4 regions of the Paenibacillus sp. FSL L8-0502 genome follow, and region 1 is predicted to be linked to each of the others. Evidence: riboswitches for the same ligand, from Rfam matches in the RefSeq annotation. Region 1 holds a riboswitch; each other region holds the start of a gene.

The links. A riboswitch is a leader RNA that binds a small molecule or an ion and turns the genes downstream of it on or off. The one in region 1 is predicted to bind cyclic di-AMP.
Region 2: linked by a shared signal. The riboswitch ahead of NSQ57_RS06705 (hypothetical protein) and the one ahead of NSQ57_RS00535 (C40 family peptidase) in region 1 are both predicted to bind cyclic di-AMP.
Region 3: linked by a shared signal. The riboswitch ahead of NSQ57_RS00140 (3D domain-containing protein) and the one ahead of NSQ57_RS00535 (C40 family peptidase) in region 1 are both predicted to bind cyclic di-AMP.
Region 4: linked by a shared signal. The riboswitch ahead of NSQ57_RS19815 (TrkH family potassium uptake protein) and the one ahead of NSQ57_RS00535 (C40 family peptidase) in region 1 are both predicted to bind cyclic di-AMP.

The regions. Positions count from the first base shown of each region.
Region 1 covers NZ_CP151958.1:134,779-138,201, forward strand. The annotation lists gene NSQ57_RS00530 (GNAT family N-acetyltransferase) at 1-403, opposite strand, end outside; gene NSQ57_RS00535 (C40 family peptidase) at 709-1,209, opposite strand; cyclic di-AMP (ydaO/yuaA leader) riboswitch at 1,215-1,352, opposite strand; gene NSQ57_RS00540 (hypothetical protein) at 1,629-2,456, opposite strand; gene NSQ57_RS00545 (M1 family metallopeptidase) at 2,468-3,423, opposite strand, start outside.
Region 2 covers NZ_CP151958.1:1,492,292-1,495,714, reverse strand. The annotation lists gene kdpA (potassium-transporting ATPase subunit KdpA) at 1-405, opposite strand, end outside; gene NSQ57_RS06705 (hypothetical protein) at 817-1,212, opposite strand; cyclic di-AMP (ydaO/yuaA leader) riboswitch at 1,328-1,500, opposite strand; gene NSQ57_RS06700 (glutathione peroxidase) at 1,967-2,452, shown strand; tRNA gene NSQ57_RS06695 (tRNA-Leu) at 2,599-2,681, opposite strand; gene NSQ57_RS06690 (hypothetical protein) at 3,024-3,245, shown strand; gene NSQ57_RS06685 (helix-turn-helix transcriptional regulator) at 3,370-3,423, opposite strand, start outside.
Region 3 covers NZ_CP151958.1:28,461-31,883, reverse strand. The annotation lists gene rnmV (ribonuclease M5) at 1-66, opposite strand, end outside; gene NSQ57_RS00140 (3D domain-containing protein) at 213-1,361, opposite strand; cyclic di-AMP (ydaO/yuaA leader) riboswitch at 1,633-1,915, opposite strand; gene NSQ57_RS00135 (TatD family hydrolase) at 2,117-2,887, opposite strand; gene NSQ57_RS00130 (HD domain-containing protein) at 2,930-3,423, opposite strand, start outside.
Region 4 covers NZ_CP151958.1:4,541,208-4,544,630, reverse strand. The annotation lists gene NSQ57_RS19820 (type II CAAX endopeptidase family protein) at 1-962, opposite strand, end outside; cyclic di-AMP (ydaO/yuaA leader) riboswitch at 1,224-1,377, shown strand; gene NSQ57_RS19815 (TrkH family potassium uptake protein) at 1,791-3,131, shown strand; gene NSQ57_RS19810 (TrkA family potassium uptake protein) at 3,150-3,423, shown strand, end outside.

The DNA of each region.
Region 1 (3,423 bases):
CCGCCTTGTAGGCCCGAATAGCGCGCCCATTCCAAGTGAGCACCTCTAGATCAATTTCATTCTTCGGGTTGCGTCGTTGGGCTTCCTCTGCAATGGCACGGACAAAATCTGATCCTTTGCCATGTCCGCATCTGTCAGGGTGCATTCCAAGACCTAGCCGGGTCACACCGATCATAGGAAAATATTGAGCAAATCCTGTCAGCTTGTTCTCTTCATCCAGTACGGCAACATATTGCTCTTGGCGAAGCGTGGGACTCCCAAATTCGACTTCAAGCGCCTTCATTTGTTCCCAGGGGAGCCAACCGTATATGTTATAAGGTGGATCATAGCGCCACTCACAGATTGCAGCCGCTTGATGCTCGTCCATCGGTACGATCCGATAGTTGGATATTGAGGCCGGCATGTGTTCCATCCTCCTTTTACACAGGTACTTCAATCATTAACAACAGATTGTAGACAAGTTGCAGGGGAATGGCAAGCGTGTTTATTTCATACCTAAGTCGGGTATACATTCAATAAGAAGGAATTACTGCTCATATGCTCCCCCAGCGGTGACGGTAAAACCGACGATGTTCGCTAAAATTGAAACCTTTTGAGGTGTCAGTTCGTCAGTAAAGATAATCATTGCTGATGTTGTGGACATAAAAAACCGCAATTCGATTCCGGCCAGAATCAAATTGCGGCTAGGGTTAGCTTGCTGTGCGTTAGTTATTCTACGTTATCGTCATCAGGAATATCTGAAGCTACAGAATGGTAAGCGTCTGTGCTCATAATTCTTTTTGCACCGACATAGCGGTTAGCGTAATAATTTTCGTTCAGTGAGCTAACTACTACACCACGTGAAGTCGAGGAGTGGGCAAATTTCCCTTCACCTACGAAGATACCTACATGGGAAATGCCTCTTCCTGTGGTGTTGAAGAACACCAGGTCCCCAGGCCTCATTTCATCGCGGGATACAGAAGATCCCATTTTGAATTGTGATCCAGATTGATGCGGAAGTTTAATTCCCAGTTTGTTGAATACATACATTGTGAAGCCGGAGCAATCGAATCCCTCGAGTGTAGTGCCTCCGCTTCTGTAGTTCGTTCCTTTGGCATCTTGGATGACCTGGTCCATCTTGGAGTCTGCAAATGCACTGCCGCCACCGAATGTAAAAGATGTAAAGGCAATGGCAAGACTCATAGCTGCGATCGTTAGCTTCTTCTTCAAAAAAAATATACCCCTTCCAATGCCTGCGAGGTTAGCTTAAGGATTCGGTAGAAGGTTCCCCTATGACCACTCTGTTGCGAGATCAATTCACCCAAACTGGTTCCCCCGCTTCCTAGGTGCCAGGAATTAGGCTTTACTTAAGATGTGCACCTTGGAGAGCAGTATTCACAATAACGATATTTTTGAGATAAAGGTTACAATAAAGATTACAAAGTTGTTACTATCAGTTCACTGCGATTATTGTAACAAAGTCGGCTGGCTTTGGCAAATGTTTCATTGCAAAAAGTTACAAAAAAAATCTGCTCCTAATGTCCCAGGAACAGATCTTGTTAACAGTATTCAGTTATGTGCCGTTTGCGCGGTTATGCATAAAGTTTTTTCGACAGACGGAAATGAAGTGATTAACATAAAGGAAGGGCTTAGCTTCTACTGGAGATATCGGTATGCCATAGTCTGTACTGCGAACTGATATGCCACAGCCTGACCAGACTAGTAACAAAATGATACGATTGTTGGAGAATGAGCGCGAGCATGCCAGTCCAAATCATCGCCACGGTGCCAAATAGACCGAAGACCAGCAGCACACAAGCACCGAGCAAAAGGGATATACCGACAGCTGGGAGAAGCTGGCGAAAGAAGGCGAGCAGGGACGATAGTATGGCGTGACCACCGACAGTGCCTAGTTGCATATACAGGATGCACTGCCGAATGAACCATCCGTATGCCATCCATCCCATGGCATAGGGCAACAAGTGCAGCAGGTAAGAGGGAGATTGAAGCGTACCTGCTACAATAGGGTAGAGTCTCGGTACTACCCAAAAGGCGGGAATCAGCAGCAGTCCCAACTCGATGATGTAATACAACAGCGACGACATGCCATGGCGTTTCATACCTTTGAAAAAGGACAGGCTTTGCGGCTCAGTCGCATCGGTATGCAGGCTTTGATATATTCCGGCTCTAATGAAGGGAGTGATCAGTATGCGTAGTACAGTCGCCCCTAGTAGTATCCACAAATACACATGTACTTCCCGGCTGTCCATCAGAGCAATCTGGCTCTCCATCCAAAACAAGGTCTGTCCCAGCTCGTTTTGACCCTGATCAGGATAACGGAGCAGTAGCGGGATAACGGCAGATTGTACCAGCCGATAGAGAAACACCCCCCACAGTAATCGATACAGAAACAAAATGATAACGATATAAAATCGTATGCGCACCAGCGCCCAGCCCTCTTTTATAACAGTCCGCATCTATAGACACCTCACCATGACAGACTTCCAAGCAGTGTCTCCAACAGCTTGGTTACACTTATACTCCAACGGGTTTGTTGCTTTTCGTCCAATTCGGCTTTTAGGGTATTGTTAATATGCTTGTTCTCCAGTGCAATGGTATATAGGGGATCAAGGGTTACATAGGAAACGGGAGAAGTACTTTTGATCCGAAAAGTTGTGCTTTTGCCCGCACCGTCCCAAGCCTTGAATTTCGTGGTTCCATCCTTGAAGGTAAATTGGACAGGGATCTTGGGATAATCCGCCCCTTTTTTGCTGACCGTCACGACTGCTTCATATCCATTCTCCAGCTTGTGGTTTGTGATGTGATCCACTGAAAAGTCCGCCATCTGGCCGTCATATACATACTGTTCAAAATAGTGGCTCCATGAGCGTCCGGTGACTCTCTCCACGATACGTTGAAAATCCTGTGAGGACGGATGCTTAAATCGGTACGTCTGGACGTAGGTCCGCATAATGCGATCCATTTTTTTCATACCCACCTGACGTTCAATGCCCCGTAGTACCAGCTTGCCTCGAGAGTAGGCATTTTGCGCGTACTCAGCAGCCGAGCCGTACTTCCATGACTCACGGTTTAGCGGCTGTGGGGAGGATACCTGTCCCGATTGTAATGGCAAGTTGGGGGTAAGCCCATATTCTTGCTCCATAAGTCGCTCCTCTGCATAGGAGGTGAAGCCTTCATCCAGCCACGGCTCCTCAAATTCATTATTGGCTACCATTCCATAGAAATATTGATGTCCAATCTCATGAACTAATGTCCGTTCCAGACTATAGCCAGGATTGAGATTACCCGCAGCAGCGGCCGTGATGAGTGTCGGATACTCCATGCCGCCAGCTCCATTGCCTGATTTAGGTGGAACCACGATGGACAGGGTGGAATATGGATAAGGCCCGTACCATTTGCTGTAGTACAAAAGAGCGGCCTTCG
Region 2 (3,423 bases), 1.4 Mb from region 1:
CGTGACGAACGCCATCTGTGTCAGATACGTAAGCGCGCTTTCTCCGCTATAATGTTGGAGATTCGTATTCGTCATAAAGCTGATTACCGTATTAAAAGCTAGTGATGCTTCCATATTACTGTTTCCAGCCGGATTACCGGGAAGCATTCCCTGTAAACGCAACAGCAAGTAGCTGATTGCCACAAGCACGGCGTTCGTAGCAATGAAACTCATAACATACGTAGTCCAACGCATGCTCTCCACTTTCTTCAAGCCTACTACCTTATAAATCAGCTTTTCTGTTCTGCCAAAAATCCGATCCGTCCGATTCGGTTCATTCGAGAATACATGATACATATATGTCCCCATTGGCTTTACCAAGAGCAGCAATATAACGATCACAATTCCAATTTGAAGCAGCTCCATCCTCTATTCCTCCTTCAAAATGCTCCTGCGTTTGGAACAACAGACCCGATTCAGACCATCTATGAAGTGCACACGTTTGCGAAAACCTGCTACCAATGATGCTTTAATGCTCAGATCTGTTGTTCCCGCCCGCTCTATCCCTACAAGTGACTAGAACTTTTCAGGGTTCAGGAGTGCGTAGATTAAATACATAAACACAATAGCCGTAAGCCCGAGTATAACGATCATCCTCTTCGTCCTCCTTTAGAGGTCTGCGCATCACACCAGCGTACAAACAGCAGTATCACTCCATAACTCACAGCCATGACGAGCAGCATGTATATATCCATCATGTTTATACCCTCCGTATCGATCCTCAGATCGTCATTCTTATTCCATCATAAAATCATAAAACAACTATGTCATAAGTGCTTATCCGTTCAGCAGAAAACCCACCTCTCCGTTCAATGTGTAGATCACATGGTCCGCTCCCAATCCCCGATAAATTCCTTGTGGATTACAGCCGTGTGTAATAACATAGATCGATTCCGATGTTAGTGGTCGACATATTTGCAGGAAACGGCAAGTCAGATTCAAGCTGTTCTCGAACAAATACACACTACCAATTTCTTTTTTTGGAAAATTCCATTTTCCCGCTTGCATGGTATTGATGCGGACAATGTGCTCCACACCCATTTTTTTGAGCTGTCGTTCCTCCTGGGCGCTATTCGTGAGAACTGCAAACGCCAATTTTTTGAAAATAAGCAATTTCACAAAACTTCTGCCCGCTTCATTCGGTGCAGTGACAATAATTAACCGACCTTCCATCAGTAGCTCCTCTCCCGGTATAAAAAGACAACAAAAAGAAGCCGAAGGAAAAAGGCTTTCCTCCGGCTTCTGACATATCCATGATAAAATAAACCATGGCTGCACACGGCGGTTTGTTGCCTCTCCCTGTACGCTTACGAGGTTAGCTGTCGGATTCGGACGTGAGAGTCGCCCTATTTCTGGCACTTGACCGGAAAATTCACCCCATGAGACACACGGCTTCCGAAGCCGTACAGTCTCGATTGGTTCCCCCGTTTTTGCAACTGCAAAATTCAGCGCTATAGACATTTCGTTGTTGCTTCATTCAAGTTAATTTGAAATTACGTCTTGAATCATACACCCGCGCATGGAAGACTGTAAAGCTCAACTGCAGGGTTATAAATCGGGCTTTAGAGCATAGAAGATTAATAATAACGCTTACAATGCAACTATGCTTCTCACATCTCCTTTAATCTCTGTTTTTCATCCCTTTTTGAAAATGACAAGCATGTCAATATTGGCGTAGGGTAAAGCGTTATTGGCCTTTTTTTGTAAAAAGAGAAGAAAATACGCTATATGTACCAGCTAAACACCGATTGAACCCGCTTTTATAAGAAGAAACACCTTAATTCGCTCCATTTGCGGTGCGATTTACTGTTTTGAGCAAAATACGATTTTACAGCGCCTGAAGGCTTTATACAGCTTTTCCAGGCTTGCAACCCTTCTTTAAATTGTCTAAAATTTAATTGCTGAATATTGAATGAGGAGAGATGCTATGACCGTTTATGAATATGATGCGCAAACCCTGCAAGGGAAACAAATTCCGTTATCCACATTTGAAGGGAACGTTCTGCTTATCGTGAACACTGCCAGCAAATGTGGGTTAACCCCCCAATACAAAGCGCTACAAGAGCTATATGACCAGTATCATGAACAGGGGCTCGAAATTTTGGGATTTCCCAGCAACCAGTTTGCCAAACAAGAGCCAGGTTCCAGTGAGGAGATCTCCGAGTTTTGCCAGATCAATTATGGTGTCACCTTTCCGATGTTCGCCAAGACAGATGTCAATGGCGATCAAGCACACCCCTTATTTCGCTACCTGACCCAAACAGCTCCGGGGGTATTAGGGTCCAAAGCGATCAAATGGAATTTTACTAAATTCTTAATTACAAGAGAAGGTAACGTATTTAAGCGCTATGCACCGCAAACCACTCCAGATAAGCTGGCGGGAGATATAGAGAAGCTTTTGCAGCAAAACTGACATTCTTCATTATCACAGTTAATAAACGACCTGTTGCAACCGTGGCTTCCGTGGCTAAAGAATATAACGAAAAATACTTAACAAAAAAAAGCATCCTTTCACGTAAACCGTGTCAGGATGCTTTTTTAACTAGGTCTTGCATATAATGCGGTCGAGAGGACTCGAACCTCCACGGGCGTACGCCCACTACCCCCTCAAGATAGCGTGTCTGCCATTCCACCACGACCGCAAATCATAATGTATTGAGGCAACAGATTTATTATACTCTCTCATCAACTATTTGTAAACAAAAATATTATAATTATTTTAACTTACATATTTGAGCGCGATAATATACCGTCCTGCATAAAGATAACCGCTTGCTGAACTATGCATTAATGTTGCCCTTTACGGATTATCAGAACCACCTAGCACTTAACTAAGTAATTAATTTGACAAAATAGCGTATTTACGATTGTAAAAACACGTATAAAAGTGTATCATAGTTTCAGATGGTTAATTCTAACATGTTTACTGATGATTATTATAACACACCAATTATTCCGTAAGAATCCGTAAGGGGCGATTTCTTTTGAACAACAAAATGCCTGTCACCTCCTTCGGGTGGGCCATCAAACAACGGCTTGTCGAACTTCGACTGGATCAGAAAACATTTTGTGAGACACACAATATTCCGCCTTCACGCTTGTCCAATCTGATTCACGGCACCCGCAAAGCACAAAGGTACAGAAAACAAGTTGCTGCAATTCTGAACATCGACGATAACGATTATAAGGAGGCATCGCCACTCTAAATCCAACAAGCATTCCAGTTACATACAGGTCATTCCATATCACCAAGAAACCAAATAAACCCGTAAAGCGAACCCCTCCAGTTCGTTTACGGGTTTTCAACCCAGACAATCTTTAGCCAAAAAATCATTCCGGCTTTGTTTTATCCTTCTCACTTTTTTGCTTACGATATTTCGCAAA
Region 3 (3,423 bases), 110 kb from region 1:
TTCAACAGCGCGGCGAATGGCCACCGTATCATCCCGGCCCTCTACCACGATCACTTCCTTGATCATTTGCATTTCCCTCCACTGCTACACAGCAAGCTATATTTATCTTTCCCTGCTTTTGAAAACAAAATAAGAAGAGGATATCCTCTTCTTAGCATGGCATAACTATGTTGTTAATACTATCGCATTGCCCTCAACATACACAACCTGTTTTAGTTGATTTCAGGCTTTACCGGTCCGATAACATATACGGTTTTACCGTGCTTACGACCAAATTGGTTGGCTCGGCTCAAACTCTCATAATACACATCGATTTTGTGGCCTTTAATCGCGCCACCGGTATCCTCCGCACGGCGGAAGCCCACCCCTTCGATATACACCCACCAGCCGATTGGAATTATACTCGGATCGACAGCGATGGTGCGGCCTTCCGTCACGCGCGTGCCGGATGCAGTACGTGTACCGATACCTGGCTCCTGTGAGGAATACGCCGTCATGGAGACATTTTGTAAAACTTTGCTATATTTAAAATTGACGCCTGCTTTACGGACAGCACTGCCCGAACTAACCGTTGTTGTCTTAACCGCATCATTGGGACCGACGGAAGCAGCAAGAACGACCGGCTTTTTCTTCGTTCCTACCGCAATAACCTTATCCACACGGTTCTGTGCAACTTCCTTGTTAACCAGCTGTTTGGATACCAACTTTCCATCATGATATACCTTTTGAACGTGCTGGACTACCACACCCGATTTGCCGCTTTGAATGACCCGATTATCGCCTTTATAAAGACTCGGATCGGCCGTTTTGATGACCTGATAAGGCACCTGTTTTTTCTGTTCGACCTGCTGTTTCTTCACACGGACGATTTTTATGTCCATGTTAGACGAAACAGAGGCATCCAACGCAGGATAAACTTTATCCGTTGACGATAATTTATAGCCCGAGGTACGAATGGCACCTTCTACTGTATTTTCTGTTGTGTACAGCTTTTTCGTCTCATTGCCTGAAGATACTTTAACTTGATTGGCACGTTTAATGACTACGCGGTCCCCATCCTGTACTGCTCCATTTAGCGGCATAGAAATTGTATCATGCGGCTGAAGTGAAATGGAATGCTCGCTCAGCAAATCTTGAAGCTTGGATTCCCGGGTTTCTACCGCAGATGCCTTGCCATCAATGACAAAAAAGACTTGTTTTTTAGATTGCGTGTACATCAGAATTGAAATCATAATCGTTAGCGCGATTAGAAAAATAGCAACCAAAGCAGCCTGGCGCACATTCTCTTGCTTCCAACGCAATACGTAAGACATGCTGGATGAGCGTGACTCATGGGTCTCCTCTTTTTGGAAAATGCCCATTTCCTCCGTCCTCCTTACATAGCCCGCCGTCTGGAGTAAGACATAGTTGAGATTTGACGTGACTATAACAGATTTTCTACAAGACAAGCCCAAACTGCGACTGTCCTGCACCATGTACCCGTCTTCGCGGCATGCTGTCCTCCCCTGTTTAACCACAGTATGATGACAGATTTTCTTTTATTCACAACAAAAAAAGCCAAAGAAAGAGACTAGAGAGCTCTTTCGTGGCTTCCGGCATGTGTGAATATGCGGGAAAACTCATGCACGAGATGGCTTCTCTCTTGTTACGCTTACGGGGTTAGCTGTCGGGTTCGGACGTAGAGAGTCGCCCTAGCTTGGGTCAACCGCTCATGGCGGTCGCCTTCACATTCACCCCGAAGACCCAGAAAGAAATCGAAATACGGCTCCTCCACCTGTTCAATCCCATCCGGGAAAAGAAATTAGGTCGAGCCGGCTGGCGGAAGGGACGTTCCCTTCTTGCACATACGCCGGACGTACTGTAAGCCATATCGGTTCCCCCGTTCCCTGTAAAAGGGACTCAGCGAGACTGGTTCATGAAATGACTTGTTGATGTTTACATTCAAACAACAATTCACTGAAAAGATGATATCCTGTTTCTATGCATGTTGTAAAGCAGGTTTCAAGTACATTTTTCAAAATATTCGGTTAAAATATTGTAATATTCTCGAGTTTCCTGCAACAAATTCATGATTAGCTTCGTCTATCTCTTTATTTTGATCGATTTCTTCGCTTTTTTATTGAATGTCAAATCGTTCCAAGGCATTTTGGGTCGTTATTGACACTAATTCCTCCACTGTAATCCCCTTAATTTGGGCTGCAGCCTCTGCTACCAGTCTCACATGCGCAGACTCATTTCGCTTCCCGCGAAACGGATGCGGCGTCAGGTAGGGCGCGTCCGTTTCAATGAGCAGACGGTCCAGTGGCACCTGTGCCAGCACCTCTTTTGGCTGCTTGGCATTTTTAAACGTAATAGGACCACCGAAGGAAAGGTGAAATCCCATATCCAGCACCATTTGGGCTGTCTCCCAGCTCCCAGAAAAGGAGTGCATGACTCCGCCAATCTCACTCGCTTTTTCCTCACGCAAAATCTTAACAATATCTTCATGGGCATCCCGGTTATGAATAACAATGGGCATTTTGAGCTCACGAGCCAGACCAATTTGATTTCGAAACACCCGATGCTGAACATCCTTCGGTGATGTATCCCAATAATAATCCAGACCGATCTCTCCGATGGCTACGACCTTCTTATGACTGCATAACGATGCAATCCATTCTAAATCTCCCTCTTGCATTGTAATCGCATCCTGCGGGTGCCATCCAACTGCCGCATAAATAAAATCATACGTCTCGGCCAATTTCATGGTGGATGGAATGGTCTCACGATTAAATCCGATATTGATCATCCGCGTTACTCCTGATTCGACAGCACGTGCTATAACTTCTTCACGATCTTCGTCAAATTGTGGCGCATCCAAGTGAGTATGAGTGTCGAACAAATCCAAGGTTTACATCTCCTTTTTTTACTTACATTTCTATATAGTTGTCTATTCTTTGACAAAATAATTCCTTATTTCGGCAGGAAGCCTGTCTTTTACCGCGTTCAATTTATTCTGGGGAAAATACATATGATATTTCCCTCGGTGAATACCACTTATGGAGCGCACAATTTCCGAAACTTCGGATATTTCACTCACCTCGCCCTGACGTCCAAGCAGTAAAATCTGGTTGTCCGTCGAGCCACCCTGCCGAAACACATCATAAGGAAGATCCGTCGGAAAATCAATTTCAAAATCATATTCAGGGTGCAAACCAGCCTCTTCCAAAGCTTTCCGAATACTGTCAATGGTATCTGTATCCATATTTTCAATCTCTACATATTTATACAATCTACGGTCCATAAAGCGGCTGCTCAAATCACTTAAAATTTCGTCCTTTTCTCGTTTCCACTGGCTAAATACGGTCTGAATTAATGACTCATCGAGCATCAGATATTGCTCTACTGTAAGCTCTCCTTTCAACAGATCCGGCAGCGGGTCCA
Region 4 (3,423 bases), 1.4 Mb from region 1:
TTACCGCCTGCTTCTGCTTGCAATAAAGGCAGCATGTTCATGGTCCCAGCTATACTAGCAATAAAGTATATAACGGATAGAACAATGCCGCGTACAAATGAAGTATGTCGTCGGGTGAGTGATGCATACACAATGGCAAGTACACCCAGCGCAAAGCTAAACAGGGCATAACCCGCATAGGTCATCCAATTCGCCCAAAATGTTTGCTTTTCGATATAATCGGTATAGGACGACGGGGCCGAAAAGCTTTGAGTGAAGGAGCGAACATCACCGTTTTCAAAAGTAAAAGCCAGTGTAAGTACCGAGGCGCCGATTTTTTTATCGTCTATGGTATACTTTAATCCGCCTTCTTGTTCAGTGGTCGCGAGCTTTAAATCCGCCGGCTTAAAGCCAAAGCGCTTCACCCATACAGCGGCCGCCTGCTCCTTGGCTTCAAGCGTCATGCCGTCCTCAGCCACACGTACAAGCCTGTTACGTGCTTGTTCATCCGTAGAAATATCAGCCTGCGTGTAATTGGTGCTGGAGGTGATCCGTTTAAAACTAACGACCTTCCCAGTGGATAAATCTACATGAATTTGCAGCTTGCTCTTCGCTGAGGATTCAGGCAGATCGACCCGAAAGGTTTCGTAAGGGTAATTTTTCTTCCATGTACGGTCGTACTGTTGAAGCAGTTTTTCTCTAGATAAATAACCGTACAAATCTGTTTCGGCCTGATAGGTCACCAGAGGCTTCTCTGGCTGTGATTCAGTATATCCCAGCTCGGAGCGGGCGAAGTCCAATGCGTGTATAACCGCTTCTTGTTTGCTGATGACCTTTGCATTCATTACTGATTCTGGACTTGGATTGCTAAGCGAGGGAATAAGCAATTGAAAGATAAAAAAGCAAATCAGGCCAATCCCGCCCAGCAAGCCTAATTTTTTGAAGTTGGCCGTGAGCACGACCGGTTTCCCGATAGGATTCATAAGTTTCCTCCTTAATCTGTAAATAAGAACATCCATTAAAGATATCATACTGCACAGGTTCCCGCCAACAGACCAGCGATATTCATGAAAATAGAGTGAAAGCACTTTAAAGTTCCAATAAAATAAGATAAGCTGCGATTAAACGATGCCCATTCGCAAAATAAAGCCAATTTCACGTTTTTTCGACGAAATCGGTTTTGTGATCTGGATATAGAAGGATTATAATCTTGAGGCAATGCCTATAAAATACATAGGTAATGATATACAGTTGAGCCGAATTTCTATGGGAAAACGGGGGAACCATGTTACTGGGGTGAATTTTACAGCCGATCACTGGTGGATCGGAAGTGTAAATAGGGCATACTGTGCTGCCCGAATCCGTCAGCTAACCTCGTAGGCTATGAGCAGGAACCAAGTCAGGCACTCGGTTTTCCGGTGTCTTTTTTTGTGCGTATAAAAGTGTTTGGATTGGTTAGATAGACCGCTGCGGGTGCAGATTATTCTTCCGATTGCTGTTATCCCCGGATTTTTTGATTGTATATCCCCTTTAATGGTTAAAATCCGGAGATAAAGGCAAACGCTTCGCTTCTTCAGAACAATTCTGCCCCCTTCGCTACTGCCCGCCAATAGCATAGGGGGCCGAGTAGTGCTTGACATGCATTCTTCCTGTATTCAGGGAATGCTAATTATAGTTAACTAAGGTTTGGAAAAATCAAAAAATTCAGGGGCAACGACGATCGGAAGATCAAATGGAACGCGTAGCGAGCTTACACCGTATTAAATCACTGTTTTTATAGTTTTAAGGATTAGGAGAGAAGTGATGAATAGATGAATCCCAATGCAAGCTGGCTCCGGCTTTCTCCACCGCAGATATTCGTTGCGGGCTTTGCCATTATCATTCTAATAGGTAGTTTATTGTTAATGCTGCCGATCTCCAATACAACAGGAAAGCCACTTGCGTTTATAGACGCTTTGTTTACTGCCGCTTCCGCGACCTGTGTTACAGGGCTTGTCGTAAAGGATACGGGGACCTTTTTTACAACCTTTGGTCAAGTTGTTATCGTGGCGCTCATTCAGATCGGCGGCCTAGGCTTTATGACCATGGCTACCTTGATTGCACTGGTGTTCAAGCGTCGGATTTCCCTGCGGGAGCGTCTCATTTTGCAGGAAGCGATGAATCAGACTTCTGTAGAGGGAATTGTCGGGTTAATCCGTAAGGTATTACTGTACTCACTGGTTATTGAAGGCGTATGCGCTACGATATTCTCGGTTCGCTGGTCCTTTGATATGCCCGTAGGCAGGGCGATTTATTTTGGAATCTGGCATGCCATCTCCATGTTTAACAATGCTGGTTTTGATTTATTCGGTGAATTTCGCAGCTTGACAGGTTATGTATATGATCCGATTGTTAATTTTACAGCCATGTTTTTGATTATTTTAGGCGGCATTGGTTTTGTAGTGATGTCAGACCTGGCAGAATATCGCAAGCGCAAGAGACTGTCCTTGCATACCAAGGTGGTACTCAGCATGACGGGCGCTATGATTGTAGTCGGCACGCTCGTGATTTTTGTATTTGAGTTTACGAATCCGAAGACTCTCGGCTCGCTTGATTGGGGTGGTAAGCTATTGGGATCTTTATTCCAGTCCGTTACTCCCCGTACCGCAGGTGCCAATACCTTGGACATTGCAGGCTTGCGGCAGGCTACGCAGTTTTTTATCATCATACTCATGTTTATCGGGGCTTCTCCTGGCTCTACTGGAGGCGGGATTAAGACCACAACATTCGCCCTGCTCATTGGAGCGGTGATTTCGATGCTGCGGGGGCGGGAAGATATTGTACTGTTCAAGTACCGACTTGCGCAGGGACGAATTTACAAGGCTTTGACCATTACACTGCTGGGGTTGCTGTTCGTGATCGGGGTGACGATGATTTTGTCGGCAACCGAAGATCATCATTTTCTGATGATCTTGTTCGAGACGGTATCTGCGTTTGGTACGGTGGGGCTGTCGATGGGGCTTACACCTGATTTGACAGTCATAGGCAAGCTGGTGATTACCCTGACGATGTTTGCAGGTAGACTGGGGCCACTCACGCTAGCTTATGCACTGGGGCCGAAAAAGGGTAAAGAATTATATCGTCATCCGGAAGGTAAAATGATTATAGGATAAGGGAGTTTTCGAGTAGATATGAAGACGCAGCAGTTTGTAGTTATTGGCTTGGGGCGGTTTGGCTCAAGCCTGGCTTTGCAATTGGTGGATATGGGGTGCGAGGTGCTAGGCATTGACCGGAATGAGGATGTTGTGGACAGTATGAGTGAGATGTTGACACATACTGTCGTGGCGGACGCTACCGATGAAGACTCGTTGCGATCACTGGGCATCCGTAATTTCGATTGTGGCATTGTTGCTATTGGTGATGACATTCAGGTAAGCATCCTCACCGCCATTTTGCTGAAGGAGC